3 regions of the Faecalibacterium sp. I3-3-89 genome follow, and region 3 is predicted to be linked to each of the others. Evidence: predicted binding sites of a transcription regulator. Region 3 holds the regulator's gene; each other region holds the start of a gene.

Region 1 (6,217 bases), 610 kb from region 3:
GGATCTTGACGACCATGTGCTTGGGGTCGAGGGCATAGATGGCCTCTCCCTCCTTCACCATCGTCTCCGCATCAGTGGTAGTGGCCTTCACCTCGCCGGAGATGGGGCCGTCCACGATGGAGGCGATCTCCGCCAGCGTCTTGGCGTAGTCCTTGTGCTCCTTTGCGATGAGGCTGGGGTTGGTGGTGACGCCCGAAATGACGCCCATATCATTGGCCTTGCGGATTTCGTCCACATTTGCGGTATCGATAAAGAATTTCATACAGGTCCTCCTTCGTTCTTCGTGAGAACATTTCTGCCCTTATTTTACTACACTTCCGGCAGAGAGAAAAGAGTCCCCTGCAAATTTTACGTCTTCTTTGCGTTGGGGTATACCCGCTCCATCCGGGCATTGTCGAAGTGCTCGTCGAGGAAGACGTCCAGCCGGTTTGCCGGGGCGAGGCCGCTGGTGCGGGCGTCGTAGCGGGCCAGCGCCAGACCGGAAAGCCCCATGTTCACGGCCATGAACACCGTCAGCACCACCGTCATCCACGGCAGGATGTGCTTTTTGAGCTTTGCCATCAGCTTTGCGATGAGGGGGTAGCCGTACCGAATCCAGACCACCGCCGCGATGCCCCAGAAAAAGCAGTAGAGCAGGTTGACACGACCTCCCAGATTGAACTTGAAGCCGCTGTAATCCCAGAAGATGACACCGAAGAGCAGCTCACCCACGGCGCTGCAAAGATACTCATACGCGCCGCCCAGCACAAAGCCGAAGAGGAAGATGGAGCGGTCGCTCCGCTCCTCGCTGCCCCGCAGCAGGACAGCCGCCATGACCAGCGCCAGCCCCCACACCACGCTGAAGGGACCCCACACAAGGCTCGAGCGGCTCATCCAGACCCCCGCCGTCACCCGGCAGAAGAGCGTCTCCACCACATCGCCGAGGAAGGCGCCGATGACGAAGAGCCAGACGAGGTCGCCGAAGCTCAAAGCCTTCTCAGCCTGCACCGTCGGCTCGGGCCGGACAGCAGTCGGATAGGCCTTCTGGATACGCTTTTCCACATGGGCGATGAGCCGCTGGCGCAGCTTGTCCGAGTGCTTTTCCAGCTCAAGGTTGAACTGTTCCAACTTCGGGTGGCTGGCGGCGTACTGGTTGACGGCCAGCGCCGTACCCAGCTGGTCGAGGACGGCGATCGTCATCATGACCCAGACGCCCATATGCAGCAGCCATCCCGGCAGAAGGGCGCAGAGGCGCAGCAGCAGGCCGTTGCCCCATAGGACGCTGGCCATGCCCAGCAGGCCCCAGAGCACCGAATATTGCAGGCAGACATAGCCGTCCAGATTGAACTTCTTGTCCGAGTAGTCCCACCAGCGGCGGCGGTGCATCCGTTCCAGCAGCTTGGCCGTCACCCATTCCACCACGGTGGCGTCCGCCGCACAGCCGAGAAAGAGGGCCAGCGGGGCCGAACGCAGGTCGGCGAAGCCCACGGCCATCAGCACAGCCGCCGTGCCGTAGACGAAGCAGAACGGGCCGGACGCCACGCCACGGTTGACGAAGGCACGTCCTTTCACCGTTGCTGCCACCGTCTCGGCCACCCAGCCGAGGAATGAATAGACCAGATAAATGACGCAGAGGGTATAAAAATTCAGCTCCATTGCGTGTTTCCTTTCCCATATGAATGGTTACAGGGATATTGTACGCAGTTTTTGCTTCCCGTGCAAGAGGAAGGCAGAATTTTCACGCAAAAAGGCCGCCGTAGGCAGCCTCTCCGTCAGGCGTGACGAGAGGTTATTTTACAGCGGCCTATATTTTATAAGGGTAAAGCGCTCAGGCGCAGCTTACAGCTGGCTCTTGTACAGCTCCACGATCTCCTCCACGCTGGTGTCGCGGGGGTTGCCGGGACGGCAGGCGTCGGCATAAGCGGACTCGGCGAGGAACTGGATGTCCTCCTCCTTCAGGATGCCGTGGAGATTTGCGGGGATGCCCACGTCCGCAGACAGCTGCTTGACGGCGGCGATGGTGGCATCTGCTGCCTCGACGTCGTTCATCTCGTCGATGCCCACAACGCCCATCGCCTTGCCGACGGCGCGGTAACGCTCACCGGCGACGGTCTTGTTGTACTCCAGACCGACGGGCAGCAGGATAGCGCAGGCCACGCCGTGGGGGGTGTCGTACAGAGCGGACAGACCGTGTGCCATGGAGTGGACGATGCCCAGACCCACGTTGGAGAAGCCCATACCGGCGATGTACTGGCCCAGCGCCATGCCCTCGCGGCCCTCGGGGGTGTTCTGGACAGCGCCGCGCAGGTTCTCGCTGATGAGCTTGATGGCCTCGAGATGGAACATATCGGAGATGACGCAGTGGCCCTTGGTGATGTAGCCCTCGATGGCGTGGGTCAGAGCGTCCATACCGGTGGCGGCGGTCAGGCCCTTGGGCATAGAGGACATCATATCGGGATCGACGACGGCGATCTCCGGAATATCGTTGGTATCGACGCAGACGAACTTGCGCTTCTTCTCCACGTCGGTGATGACGTAGTTAATGGTGACTTCAGCCGCAGTACCGGCAGTGGTGGGCACTGCGATGGTGAAGACCGCGTGCTTCTTGGTGGGAGCAACGCCTTCCAGAGAGCGGACATCGGCGAACTCGGGGTTGTTGATGATGATGCCGATGGCCTTTGCGGTGTCCATCGAAGAACCGCCGCCGATGGTCACGATGCAGTCTGCCTCAGCGGCCTTGAAGGCAGCCACGCCGTCCTGCACGTTGGCGATTGTGGGGTTGGGCTTGATCTCGCTGTAGACGGCGTAGGCGAAGTTTGCCGCATCCAGCAGGTCCGTGACCTTCTTGGTGACGCCGAACTTGATGAGGTCGGGGTCGGAGCAGACGAAAGCTTTCTTGTAGCCGCGGGCTGTCAGCTCGGGCACGATGTTCTCGATGGCGCCGTGGCCATGGTAGGAAATGGTGTTCAGAACGATACGATCAGCCATTGGTAATAAACCTCCCAATTTTGCGTCCCGCCGGGCGGCAGGCACGACTCTCTTTGCTTCTACTTTACCACTTTGTTAAAACATTTTCAATGTCATTTCTTATGATTTTCATGAAATTTTTATACTTTTTTATATTTTTGCAGAGAAAGTGAACAAAGTCCCACGCTTGCAGACCGCAAAAAAGCGTCCTCCGGTGTGATTCCGGAGGGCGCCTTATTCCATAATGTGATTATTTCTTAAGTTGCAGTGTACCCAACCACTATGCACATAAGCTGTTCTTCACCATGTTTTGCAACAATATATCCGAAGGTTGCCCCGTCGTAATCAATGGAGACGCCTTTATCAGCCAATCCACTCTTCCATTCGGACATCTGATCCCTAATCTCACCCACCTGATATGTTGTGTTTGTCTTGTCGGTCATGAAAACCATCTCTTTTGTAACATCAATTCCCGCCTTATCGAGTATTTTCAACACAAACTGCTCATCAAGCTTTTGATTAGGGTTCTTTTTCGCCAGATCGACAACTACTTCCATGAATTTCTGAGCTTTTGCGCCTTTCGCCGCCTCATAGCTCATATTGATGCCAGTCGATGCCTGTGCATTGATAAATGCTTTGGAAAATTCTGTGTTAGCATTTTGGGTGCCGCTGATCGTTATCGTTCCTCCGTTACCGTCGGAAATGGCACCGCCACCACCGCCTCCGCCGCAGCCGGTGAGCAGGGTCAGGGCGAGGGCGCTGGCCAGAGCCAAAGCCATCAATTTTTTCATGATTTTCATATCGTTTCCTCCTCAGATTTTGAGAATTTGCAGAAGAGCGTTTCTGCTGTTTCCGATTCTACCCCCCCCTGTATCCATTTGTCAAGTTGTTCGGCTCTCAAAAGCCATATTTCGTCCTGTTTCACAAAGGCAGACTCCGTATTTTATCACAATATACAAAAAACACGGCAGATGCACATTAAAATGCACCTGCCGTGTTCCGCTCTAAGTAATTCTTTATTTCTTTGCCCCTTCGCCCGCGAAGAACTCCTTCGTGAGCTTTGCCACTGTGCCGGAGAGCAGGAGCAGGGCGATGAGGTTCGGGATGCTCATCAGGCCGTTGAAGGTGTCGGCGATGCTCCACAGCAGCCCGAGGTCCACCGTCGCGCCCAGAATGGACACGAAGGAGTAGACCACGAGGAACGGCCCGACCACCTTGTCGGTGTGGAACAGGAACTCGATGCACCGGGAGCCGTACAGACCCCAGCCGATGATGGTGGAGAACGCGAAGCAGCAGAGCGCCACCGCCGTGAAGATGGACGACCAGCCGCCGTAGGTGGCCGTGAAGCCGGAGATGGTCAGTTCCGCGCCTGCCGCGCTGCCGTAGCCCACCGGCACACCGCTGCACAGGATGACCATGGCGGTCAGGGTGCAGATGACGATGGTATCGGCAAAGACCTCGAAGATGCCGAACATTCCCTGCTTGACCGGCTTGTGGGTGTCGGCGCAGGCGTGGGCGATGGAGCCTGTGCCGAGGCCGGCCTCGTTGGAGAAGATGCCGCGGGAGACGCCCTTCTGCATACTGAGAAAGACGCTGCCGATGGCACCGCCGGTGACGGCCTGCGGGTCGAATGCACCGCCGACGATGGAGGCAAGAACCGCCGGGAAGCGGCGGTAGTTGAGCGCCACGACGCCCAGCGCCAGTACAATGTAGAACAGCGCCATAAAGGGCACCAGCTTCTCGGTGACGCTGCCGATGCGCTTGACGCCGCCCAGCAGCACCATTGCTACCATCATGGCCACCACGACGCCCACGATGAGGTTGAGGGTGGGCAGGATGCCGTTCAGGCCGCTGCCGGTGGCCAGCAGGGCTGAGTCGATGGCGGTGACGATGGTGTTCACCTGCGTGGCGTTGCCGGTGCCGAAGACGGTCAGCACGCCGAACAGGGAGTAGAGGACCGCGAGGAACTGCCACCGGCTGCCGAGGCCGTTCTTGATATAGTACATGGGGCCGCCCACAAGCTCACCGTTCTTGTTCCGCTCGCGGAAGTGCACCGCCAGCGTCACCTCGGCGAACTTGGTGCACATCCCCAGCAGAGCCGAGCACCACATCCAGAACACCGCGCCCGGCCCGCCGATGGCGATCGCGCCCGCCACGCCGGCGATGTTGCCGGTGCCGACGGTCGCAGCCAGCGCGGTGCAGACCGCCTGAAACGGCGTCATTGCGCCGTCGGAGGCGTCCTTCCTGCGGAAGATGCGTCCGATGGTGGTGCGGATGGCATAGGGGAATTTCCGGATCTGCAAAAAGCCGGTCCGCACGCTGAGCAGCAGGCCCACGCCGATGATGCAGACCATCGCCGGGATGCCCCAGATAAAGCTGTTGACCGCCTGATTGACGGCTGTGATGGTTTCGAGCATGATCGTTTACGCCTTTCTTTGGAAGCTGTTTTTGTAAGCGGTGTGCAACGCTTACAAAAACAGCTTCCTGATTTTAACACAACGAAAGATATTTTATCTCATTCCACACGCTCTGTCAATTTATTCCTGAGATCCGCCCGTTCTGGCTGAAATTTTTTGGATCCGCTTCCCCTGTGTTCTCTCTGCTTCTTTGCCGCTTTTTTGCCTGCCAAAGCTCTACACAAACCACGCCGATTGTGCTATGATAAGGGTGAAATTTCGGTTTGGCACTGCCAACCGCAAGGAGATGTCATTGATGTCTGAAACATCTGGTCTGATGGATACGCTGCGGCAGGAGGGGATCTCCCCCGACCTGCTGCGGGCTGTGGAAGAATACCGCGCCGCCCACCCGCTGGCCGAGGCCCTGCGTCCCCGCATCCCGGCTCCTGCTTTCGTCTACTACGGCAGAGAGGTGTGGGAGCAGGCGCTGGCCGCTCTGCTCTGCGGCGAGAACCTGCTGCTGGCGGGCGGCAAGGCCACCGGCAAGAACGTGCTGGCAGAGAACCTTGCCGCCGCCTTCGGGCGTCCCGCGTGGGACATCTCGTTCCACGTCAACATGGACGCAGCCTCCCTCATCGGCATGGACACCTTCGAGGGCGGACAGGTAAAGTTCCGGCCCGGCCCGGTCTACCGCTGCGCCCAGAGCGGCGGCTTCGGCGTGCTGGATGAGATCAATATGGCCAAAAACGAGGCGCTGGCCGTCCTCCACGCCGTGCTGGATTTTCGCCGGGCCATTGATGTGCCGGGCTACGACCGCATCCCGCTGGCTGAGGAGACCCGCTTCATCGCCACCATGAACTACGGCTATGCAGGCA
Region 2 (6,217 bases), 410 kb from region 3:
TCCCGGCCGCTTTTTGAGGGCGACCGAGAGAAATTTCAAACTAAATTACAGCTCGTCCACCGGGGTCTTGGTGCGGTCTGCGTTGTAAACGTAGAAGCCCTTGCCGCTCTTGCAGCCCAGATTGCCGCCGCGGACCATCTTGCGGATCAGCGGGCAGGCACGATACTTGCTGTCGCCGGTCTCCTTGTACAGGACGTCCATGATGGCGAGGCAGATGTCCAGACCAATGAAGTCGCCCAGCTCCAGGGGGCCCATCGGGTGGTTAGCACCCAGCTTCATGGCGGTGTCGATGCCGGCGATGTTGGAGACGCCCTCCATCTTGATGAAGGCAGCCTCATTGATCATCGGGATCAGGATGCGGTTGACGACGAAGCCGGCAGCCTCGTTGACCTGCACGGGGTTCTTGCCGATGGCGACGGAGATCTCCTTGATCTTCTCGACGGTCTCAGCAGGAGTGTTGCAGCCAGCGATGACCTCGATGAGCTTCATGCGATCAGCGGGGTTGAAGAAGTGCATACCGATCATGGGACGGGACAGGCCCTTGCCGATCTCGGTGATGGACAGAGAAGAGGTGTTGGAAGCAAAGATGCACTCGGGCTTGCAGATCTTATCCAGCTCGCCGAAAGTGGTCTGCTTGACCTTCATATCCTCGAAAGCAGCCTCAACGATGAGGTCGCAGTCAGCGCACAGGTCTTCCTTCAGGCCCGGGGTGATGGCGGCGACGATAGCGTCGACCTTCTCCTGCGTCATCTTGCCCTTAGCCACCAGCTTGTCGTAGCCCTTCTTGATCTTTGCCAGACCATTCTCAGCCCACTCCTGCTTGATGTCGCAGAGTGCAACAGTGTTGCCCTCGACCTGAGCAAATGCCTTTGCAATGCCCTGGCCCATAGTGCCAGCGCCGATAACACCGATCTTCATGGGAAATCTCTCCTTTATTATGTAATGTTTATCCTCTCCGCCGCCTCCCCTTTCCGGGGAGGCTTTGCAGAGGTGGTTGGTTTTAGTTGTTCGTGAACACAGCCTTGGGCTTCGGTTTCTCACGGCTCAGGAAGCAGGCCGCGTCGGTACTGACTCCACTTCGTTCGCAGCAGCATTGCTGCTGTTGCTCACTCTGTTCCGTAGTACCTCCTTCTCCCCACAAAATCTTGCTGCGCAAGCTTTCGCGGGGGCCCCTTCTTGACGGCATGGCCTGCCCGAGGCTGTCGCTTACCCTTTAGTTGTTGGTGAACACAGCCTTGGGCTTCGGTTTCTCACGGCTCAGGAAGCAGGCCATGCCTTCCTTCTGGTCGTGGGTCTCGAAGCAGTCGCCGAAGAGCTTCTCTTCGACTTCGACAGCCTTCTCGATGGGGAGGCTGATGCCGTCATTGATGGCCTTCTTGCAGTTGCGCACCGCGATGGGGGCGTTCTTGGCGATCTTGCCTGCCAGCTTCAGGACATTCTCCATCAGCTCAGCCTGCGGATACACTGCGTTGACCAGACCGATGCGGTATGCCTCGTCTGCCTTGATGTTCAGTGCAGAGTAGACCAGCTGCTTTGCCATGCCCATGCCCACCAGACGGGCCAGACGCTGGGTGCCGCCGAAGCCCGGGGTGATGCCCAGACCGACTTCCGGCTGACCGAACACAGCGTTGTCGGAGCAGATGCGGATGTCGCAGCTCATAGCCAGCTCATTGCCGCCGCCCAGTGCGAAGCCGTTGACGGCTGCGATGACGGGGATGGGGAAGCTCTCGATCATCAGGAACACATCATTGCCCAGCTTGCCGAAAGCCTCGCCCTCAGCCTTGGTCATGGTGCTCATGGAGCCGATGTCAGCGCCTGCCACGAAGCTCTTGTCGCCTTCGCCGGTCAGGACGATGCAGCGGATGGTCTCCTGATCGACTGCCTCGAAAGCAGCCTTCAGGTCAGCCAGAACCTCGGGGTTCAGGGCGTTCAGTGCCTTCGGGCGGTCGATGGTGATGATCTCGACAGCGCCCTGCACCTCGGTTTTTACAAATGCCATTGTGAAAACCTCCAATCAGGTTATATCTTACTCAAATCAGCCCCCGGACAGGGGGACAGGTCTCCGGTCCTGCCCCTTGTCCGGGCGGTATCAATATCCGGAGTGACCCTTCAAAGGGAACTTAGTCCATCTCGACGATGGTTGCGCAGCCCATGCCGCCGCCGATGCACAGGGTAGCCAGACCCTTCTTTGCACCACGATGCTTCATAGCATACAGCAGGGTGACGAGGATACGAGCGCCGGAAGCGCCGACCGGGTGGCCCAGAGCGATGGCGCCGCCGTTGACGTTCAGCTTGTCCTTGTCGAAGCCCAGAGCCTCGCCGACTGCGATGGACTGAGCTGCGAATGCCTCGTTGGCCTCGATCAGATCCATATCATCAACGGTCAGGCCGGTCTTTGCCATGACCTTCTTGGTGGCAGCGATGGGGCCGAGACCCATGACCTCAGGCTCGACGCCTGCCAGAGCACCTGCGACCCAAGTAGCCAGAGGCTTGATGCCCAGCTCCTTAGCCTTCTCCTCGCTCATGACGACCAGAGCAGCAGCGCCATCGTTGATAGCAGAAGAGTTGCCAGCGGTCACGATGCCGTCCTTGGTGAAGGCGGGCTTCAGGGTGCCCAGCTTCTCGACCGGGGTCAGACGGGGGCCTTCATCGGTATCGAACACGGTGTCGCCCTTCTTGCCCTTGATGACGACAGGAACGATCTCGTCCTTGAATGCGCCGTCCTTGATGGCCTTGTCAGCCTTGATCTGGCTGTTGTAGGAGAACTCATCCAGCTGCTCACGGGTGATGGGGCTGTAGCCGTACTTCTTCTGATAGGTCTCGTTGCTGCAGACATTCTCAGCGGTCATGCCCATGTGCTTGTTGAAGCCGCAGGCATCCCACAGTGCATCGTTGACCATGGTATCGACCAGCTCGCTCTTGCCCATGGGAGAACCCATGCGGTAGCCGTAGCGGGCCTTCTGCAGGGCGAAGGGAGCCATATCCATGTTCTCCATGCCGCCTGCGACCACGATGTCAGCATCGCCAGCCTCGATCATCTGAGCAGCCATGTTGACGCAGTTCAGACCAGAGCCGCAGACCACGTTGACGGTGACGGCGGGGGTCTCGATGGGCAGGCCAGCCTTCAGGGAAGCCTGACGGGCGACGTTCTGGCCCAGACCAGCCTGAATGACGCAGCCCATGTAAACATGATCGACCTGCTCAGGCTTCACGTTTGCACGGTTCAGAGCTTCCTTGATGACGATGGAGCCAAGCTCAGCAGCAGGGACGTTTGCCAGAGTGCCGCCAAACTTACCAATAGCGGTACGGCAGGCAGATGCGATAACAATTTTTTTCATGTTAATAGCCTCCTGAAATGTGTATATTTACGGGGTTTTCGTAAAACGATCTATCAAAAGGCCCGAGAGCCTTTCTGCATGATAAAAGGGATCAGATGGTCTTTCCTTCTGCCTGAAGTTGCTCCACTTTCGCGTGGATGGCCGCTTCTACGTTGGGCGTCACGAACTTGGAGATGTTGCTGCCGTAGCGGGCAGCCTCCTTGACGATGGTGGAGGAAAGGTAGCTCCACTTGATGCTGGTGGCGAGGAACATGGTCTCGATGCCGGGCATCAGTGCGTGGTTGGTCTGCGCCAGCTGGATCTCGTTTTCGAAATCCGTCACGGCCCGCAGGCCCCGCACCATCACCGAGGCGTGGCGCTTCTTGGCGAACTCCACGGTCAGGCCGTCAAAGCTCTCCACCGTCACATTCGGGATGTCCTTGCAGCACTCCTGCAGCAGCGCCACCCGCTCCTCTACGGTGAACAGAGGGTTCTTCGCGCTGTTGATGAGCACTGCCACAATGAGGTGGTCGTTGATCTTTGCTGCCCGCTTGATGATGTCGAGATGTCCTCTCGTGACCGGGTCGAAGGACCCGGGGTAAACTGCTGTTGCCATCGGTATGGTCTCCTTTATCGCCGCGCTTTGGAAAAGCGCAATTTGGTGTTGCCATGATAGCACTTTTCAGTTCCCGCTTCAAGTATCGAGGCATACGCCCCTCGCAACATCGTTAATTTTTAGTCAATTAACGTCACACTGGGGCGCTTTGTCTTGGTACACATTAAGTAAACCATATTGTCAAAATTTTATCAAGTCTTTTTTCAAAAAAATTTGTTTTTGTCGTACCAAATTATCCCCACAAATTGCTAAGATTTTTAGTCACCTTGTCCGTAGGGCTATTTTTTGCGAAAGGGGGCTTGATTCTGCTCTTTGTTAATGTTATAACTAAGTTGAGCAAGTCTGCCTCTGCCGGAGGCATCCGTCCTGCTGTTTCCAAGGATACCGCCGGGATGTGATAAGCCGGTGTCAAAACTGGAAACGAACGGTAAATTTCCGGCAAAGATCTTTGTTCCGCAGGAATGTAAATGGTAAATTTACAATTCTTTTATGTTATTATAGGAGAGGATGGTTTATAATGGATTTTAAGGAAATGTACGCGCAGAAAAAGATGACCGCCGAGCAGGCTGCCGCGCTGGTCAAGAGCGGCGACTGGGTGGACTACGGCTGGTGTGTCAACACCCCTGTGGCCGTGGACGCCGCCCTTGCAAAGCGCCTGCCGGAGCTGGAGAATGTCAACTTCCGCGGCGGCATCCTGATGTGGGTGCCCGAGATCTTCCAGATCGACGATCCTGCTGCCCACATGACCTGGAACAGCTGGCATATGGGCGGCATCGAGCGCAAGGCCATCGCACAGGGCTTTTCGTTCTACTCCCCCATCCGGTATTCTGAGCTTCCCCGCTATTACCGCGAAAGCCCCGACCCGCTGGATGTCGCCGTCTTTCAGGTGACGCCGATGGACGAGCACGGCTACTTCAACTTCGGCCCCAGCGCTTCTCATCTGGGCGCTGTCTGCGAGAAGGCCAAGAAGATCGTCGTCGAAGTCAACACCAATATGCCCCGCTGCCTCGGCGGCATGGAGAACTGCGTCCACGTCTCCCGGGTCACCGGCATCGTGGAGGGCAGCAACCCGCCCATTGGCCAGATGGCCGCTGCCGGCCCCGCTTCTGAGGTCGATCTGAAGGTCGCAAATCTCGTCGTGCCCCAGATCCCCAATGGTGCCTGCCTGCAGCTGGGCATCGGCGGTATGCCCAACGCCATCGGCAGCCTCATCGCCCAGAGCGACCTGAAGGACCTCGGCGTCCACACGGAGATGTACGTCGATGCCTTTGTGGACATCGCTAAGGCCGGCAAGATCACCGGCGCACACAAGCAGCTGGACAAGGGCCGTCAGGTCTACGCCTTCGGTGCCGGCACCCAGAAGATGTACGACTACCTCAACAACAATCCCGAGTGTATGTCCGCCCCCGTCGATTACACCAACGACATCCGCAGCATCTCCGCACTGGACAACTTCATCTCCATCAACAATGCGGTGGACATCGACCTGTTTGGTCAGGTGAACGCGGAGAGCGCCGGTATCAAGCACATCTCCGGTGCAGGCGGCCAGCTGGACTTCGTGCTGGGTGCCTACCTCTCCAAGGGCGGCAAGAGCTTCATCTGCCTGTCCTCCACCTTCTTTAATAAAAAGACCGGCCAGCTGGAGAGCCGCATCCGTCCCACGCTGGAAAATGGCAGCATCATCACCGACACCCGCGCCAACCTGCATTATCTCTGCACCGAGTACGGCTGCGTCAACCTCAAGGGCCTGACCACTTGGGAGAAGGCTGAGGCCCTCATCAACGTGGCACACCCCGACTTCCGTGAGCAGCTCATCAAAGAGGCCGAGAAGATGCACATCTGGCGCCGCAGCAACAAAATCTAAACATCGCCGTATCGGCTCCTGCCGTCTGCGGCAGGAATGGAGTCTCACATGATGGACAAAAAACCGCACATCAAGCCCTACATCTACGGAATGTTGGCGGGCTTTGGTGCGATAAGCCTGAGCATCCTCTTTTTCTTCTTCATCTACCGCTTCGACGGCTTCGGCGACGCCGTCTCCACCATGACCGGCATCCTGATGCCCTTCATCTATGGTGCGGTCATCGCCTACCTGCTCAAGCCGGTGTGCAACACCATCGAGAACTTTCTGCACCGCATCTTCCCCCAGAAGATGCACGGTCTGGCCAATATGCTGGCCATCGCTGCCACCCTGCTCTTCGGCATTCTGGTGGTCTACGCGCTGGTGATGATGGTGGTGCCGCAGGTCATCTCCAGCGTCACCTCCCTCTACTACACGGCCCAG
Region 3 (6,217 bases):
CTGACGCCACTTGCCTGCGCCGTCGATGGTGGCAGCCTCGTACAGGTCGGCGGGCACGCCCTTCAGGGCGGCGAGGAACAGCACCATGGCGGAGCCGAACTGCCAGATACGCAGGAAGCAGATGATCCACAGTGCGTAGCTGGGGTCGCTCAGCCAAGAGGGACCCTGAAAATGACCGAAGGTCAGGATACGGATCAGAGTGTTGACCAGACCGTCATCGCGGAAGACAGCCTTCCACAGCACGGCGATGGCAACAGAGCCGCCGAGGATGGAAGGGATGTAGTAGACGGTGCGGAACAGGTTCACGCAGGCGATCTTGAAGTTCAGGATGTAGGCGATGAACAGTGCGAACACCAGCTTCAGGGGCACCGTGATGAAGCTGTACTTGAAGGTGGTGATGAGCGCCTTGGTGATCTTGGGGGTGGAGAAGGCGTCCACATAGTTCATGATGCCGTACTGATGGATGCCGTTGAAGAAGTCCATATCCGTAAAGCTGTAGTACAGAGACTGGCCGAACGGGATGGCTTTGAAGACGACGAAGCCGATGATCCAAGGGATCAGATAGAACAGGCCCTGCCATTTGTCAACGAACTTCTGGGCCGGGGTACGCCCGATAGAGGGCGCTTTGCTTTCTTTCATCCGGGAATCCTCCTTTTGTAAGGATAATCTCTCGTGCACCGCAATCATTTGGACATACTTTTGTCAAAAAAATGTCATCGCTGTCTTGCGAAAAAGGGGCATCCGTCCGTAGGTGGAAAGGATGCCCCCTTGCAAGACCCTTTTTATGCGGTGCGGCCCGTACGAACACCGCGCGTGCGCGGGCCGCGAGAGGTCTGTGAGGCGGAAATTAGACGGTATAGCCGACTGCGTCCATGCCGTCCAGCAGGGTATCGACCAGATCAGCGCCGGAGACGTTGTCGTAATCCAGAGAGTCGAAGACCTCCTGATAGACGCCGGTGCCGGTAGCCTTCAGGTCGTTGGACTCGAACAGGGGGTCGAGCTGGTTGGAAACGAAGGCCATGACCTTGCCGTTTGCCTCAGCGACCAGCTCCTTGACAGCGCCGGCAGCCTGAGCAGCAGCCAGACCAGCCTTGGAAGCGGGGATGCCGCACTCAGAACCCATGATGGAAGCGCCCTCTTCCTCGTTCAGCAGGAAGTTGATGAGGGTAGCTGCTTCTGCGGGGTGTGCGCAGGTCTTGGTGATGGCCAGACCCATGGAGACCTTGGAGAAGCCGCCGTTGTAATCGCCGAACTTGATCTCGTCGCCGACAGTGAAGCCAGCCTTGTTCTCTTCGTCCAGAGCGTCAGCGTACTTGGTAGCGGAGGAGTCCCACTCGAAGCAGCCAGCCAGCTTGCCGGTGATCCACTCGTTGGACTGGTGAGCAGCGTTATCGCCGTTGGAGCCGTAGTAGGTGGGCAGGCTCATGATGACGTGGCCCTCGACGAGGCTCTTGATGAAGTCGATGCCCTCGGCGATCTGGTCAGCGTCGTAGTTCAGGGTGGAGGTGGTGGGGTCTGCCCAGTCCTTGCCGTACTTGGACTCGAGGTAGAAGACCATCAGGATCATACGGTCGTATGCGCCCAGATGCAGGGGATAGTAGTCATCGCCCAGCTTCTCCTGGAAGGTCTTGCCGGCAGCCATCAGCTCGTCCAGAGTAGTGGGGTAGGAGATGCCGGCCTTGTCGAAGGTGGTCTTGTTCCAGTAGAAGATACGGCCAGTCATGGAGACGGGCACGCACTGCTGGGCGTTTGCCACATTGCAGGCAGCCAGCTTGGCCTCATCCCACTGGGTCAGGTCGAGGTAATCCGTGACGCTGTTCAGGTCGATGAAGGTCTGGCCGCTCTTAGAATAGTTGTACAGCCAGTTCCAGTTGATCTGGCAGACATCCTCAGCGACGCCGCCTGCGAACTTGGTGGACATGGTATCCTCCCAGCCGGACCATGCAGCGAAGGTGGGGTTGATGGTGATGGTGCTGTTCTTAGCCATGAAAGCCTTGATGGCCTCCTGATAGGCGTTGTGACGAGACTCGCCGCCCCACCAGCTCATGGTCAGGGTGACGGGGTCAGAAGACAGGCCGGCCACGGATGCTGCGGAAGCAGCAGTGGAAGTGGCGGTAGAGCCAGCGTTGCCAGAGCCGCCGCATGCGGCCAGAAGGCCGGCAGCGCCCACAGCGCCGGAGACCTTCAGAAAGTCACGACGAGAAATTGCCTTGCTCATTTTCGTTCTCCTCCTAATGTAAAAAAACAACTGCTTGCACGGACACCTCTGCAAAGCATCCGTTGTATACAAATATGATACCAAAGGCAAGAAGAAAAAGAAAGATGCAAATTGTAGGGATAGCGGCAGAAAACGAACAAATATTGCGCTTATTTTTTGCACGGTTTTGACGTCATTGCCATAATGAATAAACTTGCGGCCAAAAACTGTGCAACTTGTATACTTCAACGATTTGCATAGAAAACTGGGATGCAACAGGGAAAGAATGGCCGGATTTGCAAGAATTTTGTAACCAAGTCATATTTTGCCGAATGGACGTTGTATACATCAAAAGCGACGATGACAGAAACTTCCGGCCATGAACTGATATATCAATAGCGCAAAAAACGTGCGAATCGGGCCTTGGCTGATATATCACGGATGAAGAAAAGATACAAAAAATGCCGCCCGGCGTGCGGACGGCATGAAATCAGGGAAAACGATCATCGGCGGGCGGCATAGAAAGCGCGGCGCTCCCGGAAATAGCACTGGGGGCACATGCTGACGTACTGGACGTCGTTCTGAAGGTCGATGGCCACCTGCTCGCCTTCAAAGACGAAGCGGCCGTTGACCTTGCGGCAGTTGCAGGTGGCCTTGCGGCCGCAGGCGCAGATGGTCTTCATCTCCTCGATGGTGTGGGCCAGCTCCAGCAGACGGGTGGAGCCGGGGAAGCCCTTGAGGGAGAAGTCGGAGCGCAGGCCGTAGCAGATGACCGGGATGTTCAGCTCCACCGTCACCATGAACAGCTGCTCGGCCTGTGCGGCGGTAAAGAACTGGCTCTCGTCGCAGAGCACGCAGGCCAGAGGCTTGCCCTCGCTGCTGGCGGCCCGGACGGCCTCCACGAGGTCCATATCCGGCGGCACCAGCAGGTCGGCGGGGCGGCGGACGCCCAGACGGCTCACGAGGTCGCCGCTGCCCTTGGTGTCCACCTTCGGTTTGAGGATGAACACCCGCATCCCCTGCTCCTCATAGTTGTGGGCCACCTGCATCAGCGCGGTGCTCTTACCGCTGTTCATTGCGCCGTAACGGAAATAAAGCTTTGCCATGTCGAAAAAATCTCCTCATGAAAGGACCCTCCCAGCCAGAGCCTGACGGAGAGGGTCGGCATTTTGCAGTAAGATGGCTCAGTCCTGATTGCGCAGCCGGTAGCCGAGGCTCATCAGGCTGTCGCCGAGATGGACGTTCTCCACGACGACATCGGGGTAGGACACCGACAGGTCGTAGTGGGAGAAGTTCCAGAAGCCCTGGATCCCCAGCGCCACCAGACGGCCACTGATCTCCTCTGCGCCGCTGCGGGGCAGACAGAGGACGGCCACCTCGGGGTGATGCTCGGCGCAGAACGTCTCCAGCTCATCGATGTGGAGGATCTGGATGCCGTTGATCTCCTTGCCAACCTCGTCGGGGGCGTTGTCGAAGGCGGCGATGAGCTTATAGCCGTTGGTGTCGGTGGTGATAAAGCGGCTCACGGCCTTGCCCAGACGGCCGCAGCCGATGAGGATGGTGGGCAGACGGTCACCGTTGCCGAAGAGCAGGTCCTCAAGGATGTTCAGCAGGTTCTCTACCGAATAGCCGATGCCTTGACGGCCATTCACATCGCCGATGCAGTTGAAGTCCTGCCGCACCTGCGAGGCGGTGGTGCCCATCTGGGCGGCCAGCTCGCGGGACGAGATGCTGGTGATGCCGTCGTTTTTCAGGGTGCGCAGGTAGCGATAGTATTTGGGCAGGCGCTTGATGACGGGCAGGGAAGCTTTGCCGGGAGTATTCATAGGGAGTTCTCCTTTCTTTTTGTCCGCAGGATCGCCGGGGGGAGAGGTGCGCAGCGGCAGGGCGCTCCGGCAAGGAATAGATGTGTACTTTTCCGTACAATAATGATACTTATTTGACAATCTTATCTCTAGTATAAAGTATACATCGTGAAGCGAGAATGTCAAATCCTTTGGCGCAATTTTTTGCAAAAGCAAAGAAATCTTTGCCGAAGCATAACCGACAGGAATGCCGGACAAGCTGAAATGAAGCAAAAAGGAGGGCGCAGAGAATGGCACAGGAAGAGAAAAATATCCCCGTGGAGCAGCAGCGATTGGAAAAAGAGCAGATCGAGGACATGGGCAGCGTCTACCGCACCCGGGGCGCTCACGCCATCCACTGTCTGACTGTCATCGGGCAGGTGGAGGGCCATGTGGAAGCCCCGCAGGGCCAGAAGACCACCAAGTATGAGCACGTCATCCCCCAGCTGGTGGCTGTGCAGGAAGACCCTGCCATCGAGGGGCTGCTGGTGCTGCTCAACACCGTGGGCGGAGATGTGGAGGCCGGGCTTGCGCTGGCCGAACTCATCGCCAGCATCTCGAAGCCCAGTGCGGCGGTGGTGCTGGGCGGAGGCCACTCCATCGGCATCCCGCTGGCCGTCAGCGCCCAGCGGAGTTTCATCGTGCCCACCGCCACCATGACGGTCCACCCCGTCCGCCACTCGGGGATGATCTTGGGCGTACCCCAGACCATGCGCTGGTTCGAGCAGATGCAGGAGCGGATCACCGGCTTCGTCGCGGCCCACAGCGGCATCTCGGAAAAGCGGTACACCGAGCTGATGATGCGCACCGGCGAGCTGGTCATGGATGTGGGTACCGTGCTGGACGGCCGGAAAGCCGTGCGGGAAAAGCTCATCGACGAGCTGGGCGGGCTGTCGGATGCGCTGGCGTGGCTCTACCGAGAAATCGAGGGGAAATAAATTGCCATTTGACTTTTCCCGTGGTACAATGAAAGAATCGAATCGTATCGGGATTCTTCCATCGTCACCGACAGAGCCGCCTCGGGCGCGCCCTGCTTCTATATATAGGATAAGGAACGGGTTTTAGGGATCATGGCAAAAAGAAAACGCAGAACTTCCGCGCGGGGCAGCGCCTCGCGCCGCAAAAAACGGTCGCAGGACCGGATGCCAGCGGGGCTTGTCACCCTGTTCGCAGGGCTGGTGCTCATGGCGCTGGCCTTCGTGCCGGGCAGCTCGGCATGGCGCACGATGCACGACGTTCTGTTCGGCCTGTTCGGCTGTGGAAGCTTTGTGGTGGGGGCGGCGCTGTGCTATCTGGCCATCCTCTACACCCGGGGCGAAGACCTCCTGCCCCACATCGCCAAGCTTATGCTGGGCCTTATCTTCGCCAGCGGCACGGTCATCGTCTTTTCGGACATCCCCACCGACCAGACCGCCGCGCAGATGACCGCCGCCTGCTATCAGAATGGGATGAGTGCATGGCTCTCGGGCGGCGCACTGGGCGCTGTGCTGGGCGGGACGCTCCTGCTGCTCTGCGGCAGACCTGCCGCTAACTTGGTCATGGCGGCGCTGGCGGCCTGCGCCAGCCTGTACATCTTTGACATCACCCCCGCCGAGTGCTGGCAGTGGCTCTGCAATGTGGGCGGCAGCGTCCACGAAAAGGGCCTCGCGGTCCACGAGCAGAACGCCGCCCGCCGTGCCGAGCGCCTTGCGGCCCGCGCGGCAGAAGAGGCCGAAGCGGAGGAGTACGATGGGTATGACGACGACTTCCCCGAGGACGAGGAAGACTACAGCGAAGAAGAGCCGGAGGCTCCGGCGTTCCACATCCAGCCTCCCGGCTGGCTGGCGGGCGTTTTCCACTGGGGCCATCAGATGATGCAGGGCGGCGGGCCGGCCGCACCTGCGCCTGCCGAACCTGCGCCTGCCGAACCTGCCCCGTCTCAGCCCGAGCCTGTCCCGGTGCAGGTGGAAAAGCCCCGGCCCCGCGCCCCCTTTGACATCGACCTCGGCCCGGACCATACGACCGTCACCGAGGGCGGCAGCGAACCCATCGAGCCGATCATCCTCGGCCCCGGCGGGACCTTTGGGATGGACCCGCTCCACCGTGCACCCATCCGCGCCACCGTGACCCCCATCGTGCCGGATGCGGTGGACACCGCCGCCGAAGATTTCTTTGCGGCCCAACCGGAACCGCCTGC

What was found. Region 3 encodes Rex, which represses fermentation and respiration genes when NADH is low (regulators of the CRP and FNR family bind a similar motif). Its sites were predicted from a motif close to ATTGTTAANNNNTTAACAAT; they were not measured.
Region 1: a site for Rex is predicted at 3,039-3,058, ahead of fucO (lactaldehyde reductase). Genes of this name have one in related genera too.
Region 2: a site for Rex is predicted at 4,245-4,264, ahead of MTP38_RS04195 (butyryl-CoA:acetate CoA-transferase). Genes of this name have one in related genera too.

Annotation. Positions count from the first base shown of each region.
Region 1 covers NZ_CP094468.1:1,079,331-1,085,547, reverse strand. Annotated here, with positions in the region: gene fsa (fructose-6-phosphate aldolase) at 1-262, opposite strand, end outside; gene MTP38_RS05070 (putative ABC transporter permease) at 349-1,635, opposite strand; gene fucO (lactaldehyde reductase) at 1,819-2,967, opposite strand; gene MTP38_RS05060 (hypothetical protein) at 3,204-3,746, opposite strand; gene MTP38_RS05055 (alanine/glycine:cation symporter family protein) at 3,963-5,363, opposite strand; gene MTP38_RS05050 (AAA family ATPase) at 5,659-6,217, shown strand, end outside.
Region 2 covers NZ_CP094468.1:881,375-887,591, reverse strand. Annotated here, with positions in the region: gene MTP38_RS04215 (3-hydroxyacyl-CoA dehydrogenase family protein) at 46-918, opposite strand; gene MTP38_RS04210 (enoyl-CoA hydratase-related protein) at 1,214-1,999, opposite strand; gene MTP38_RS04205 (acetyl-CoA C-acetyltransferase) at 2,121-3,338, opposite strand; gene coaD (pantetheine-phosphate adenylyltransferase) at 3,430-3,933, opposite strand; gene MTP38_RS04195 (butyryl-CoA:acetate CoA-transferase) at 4,451-5,797, shown strand; gene MTP38_RS04190 (AI-2E family transporter) at 5,846-6,217, shown strand, end outside.
Region 3 covers NZ_CP094468.1:468,450-474,666, forward strand. Annotated here, with positions in the region: gene MTP38_RS02230 (carbohydrate ABC transporter permease) at 1-639, opposite strand, end outside; gene MTP38_RS02235 (ABC transporter substrate-binding protein) at 848-2,218, opposite strand; gene MTP38_RS02240 (thymidine kinase) at 2,701-3,303, opposite strand; gene MTP38_RS02245 (redox-sensing transcriptional repressor Rex) at 3,382-4,023, opposite strand; gene MTP38_RS02250 (ClpP family protease) at 4,293-4,979, shown strand; gene MTP38_RS02255 (DNA translocase FtsK) at 5,112-6,217, shown strand, end outside.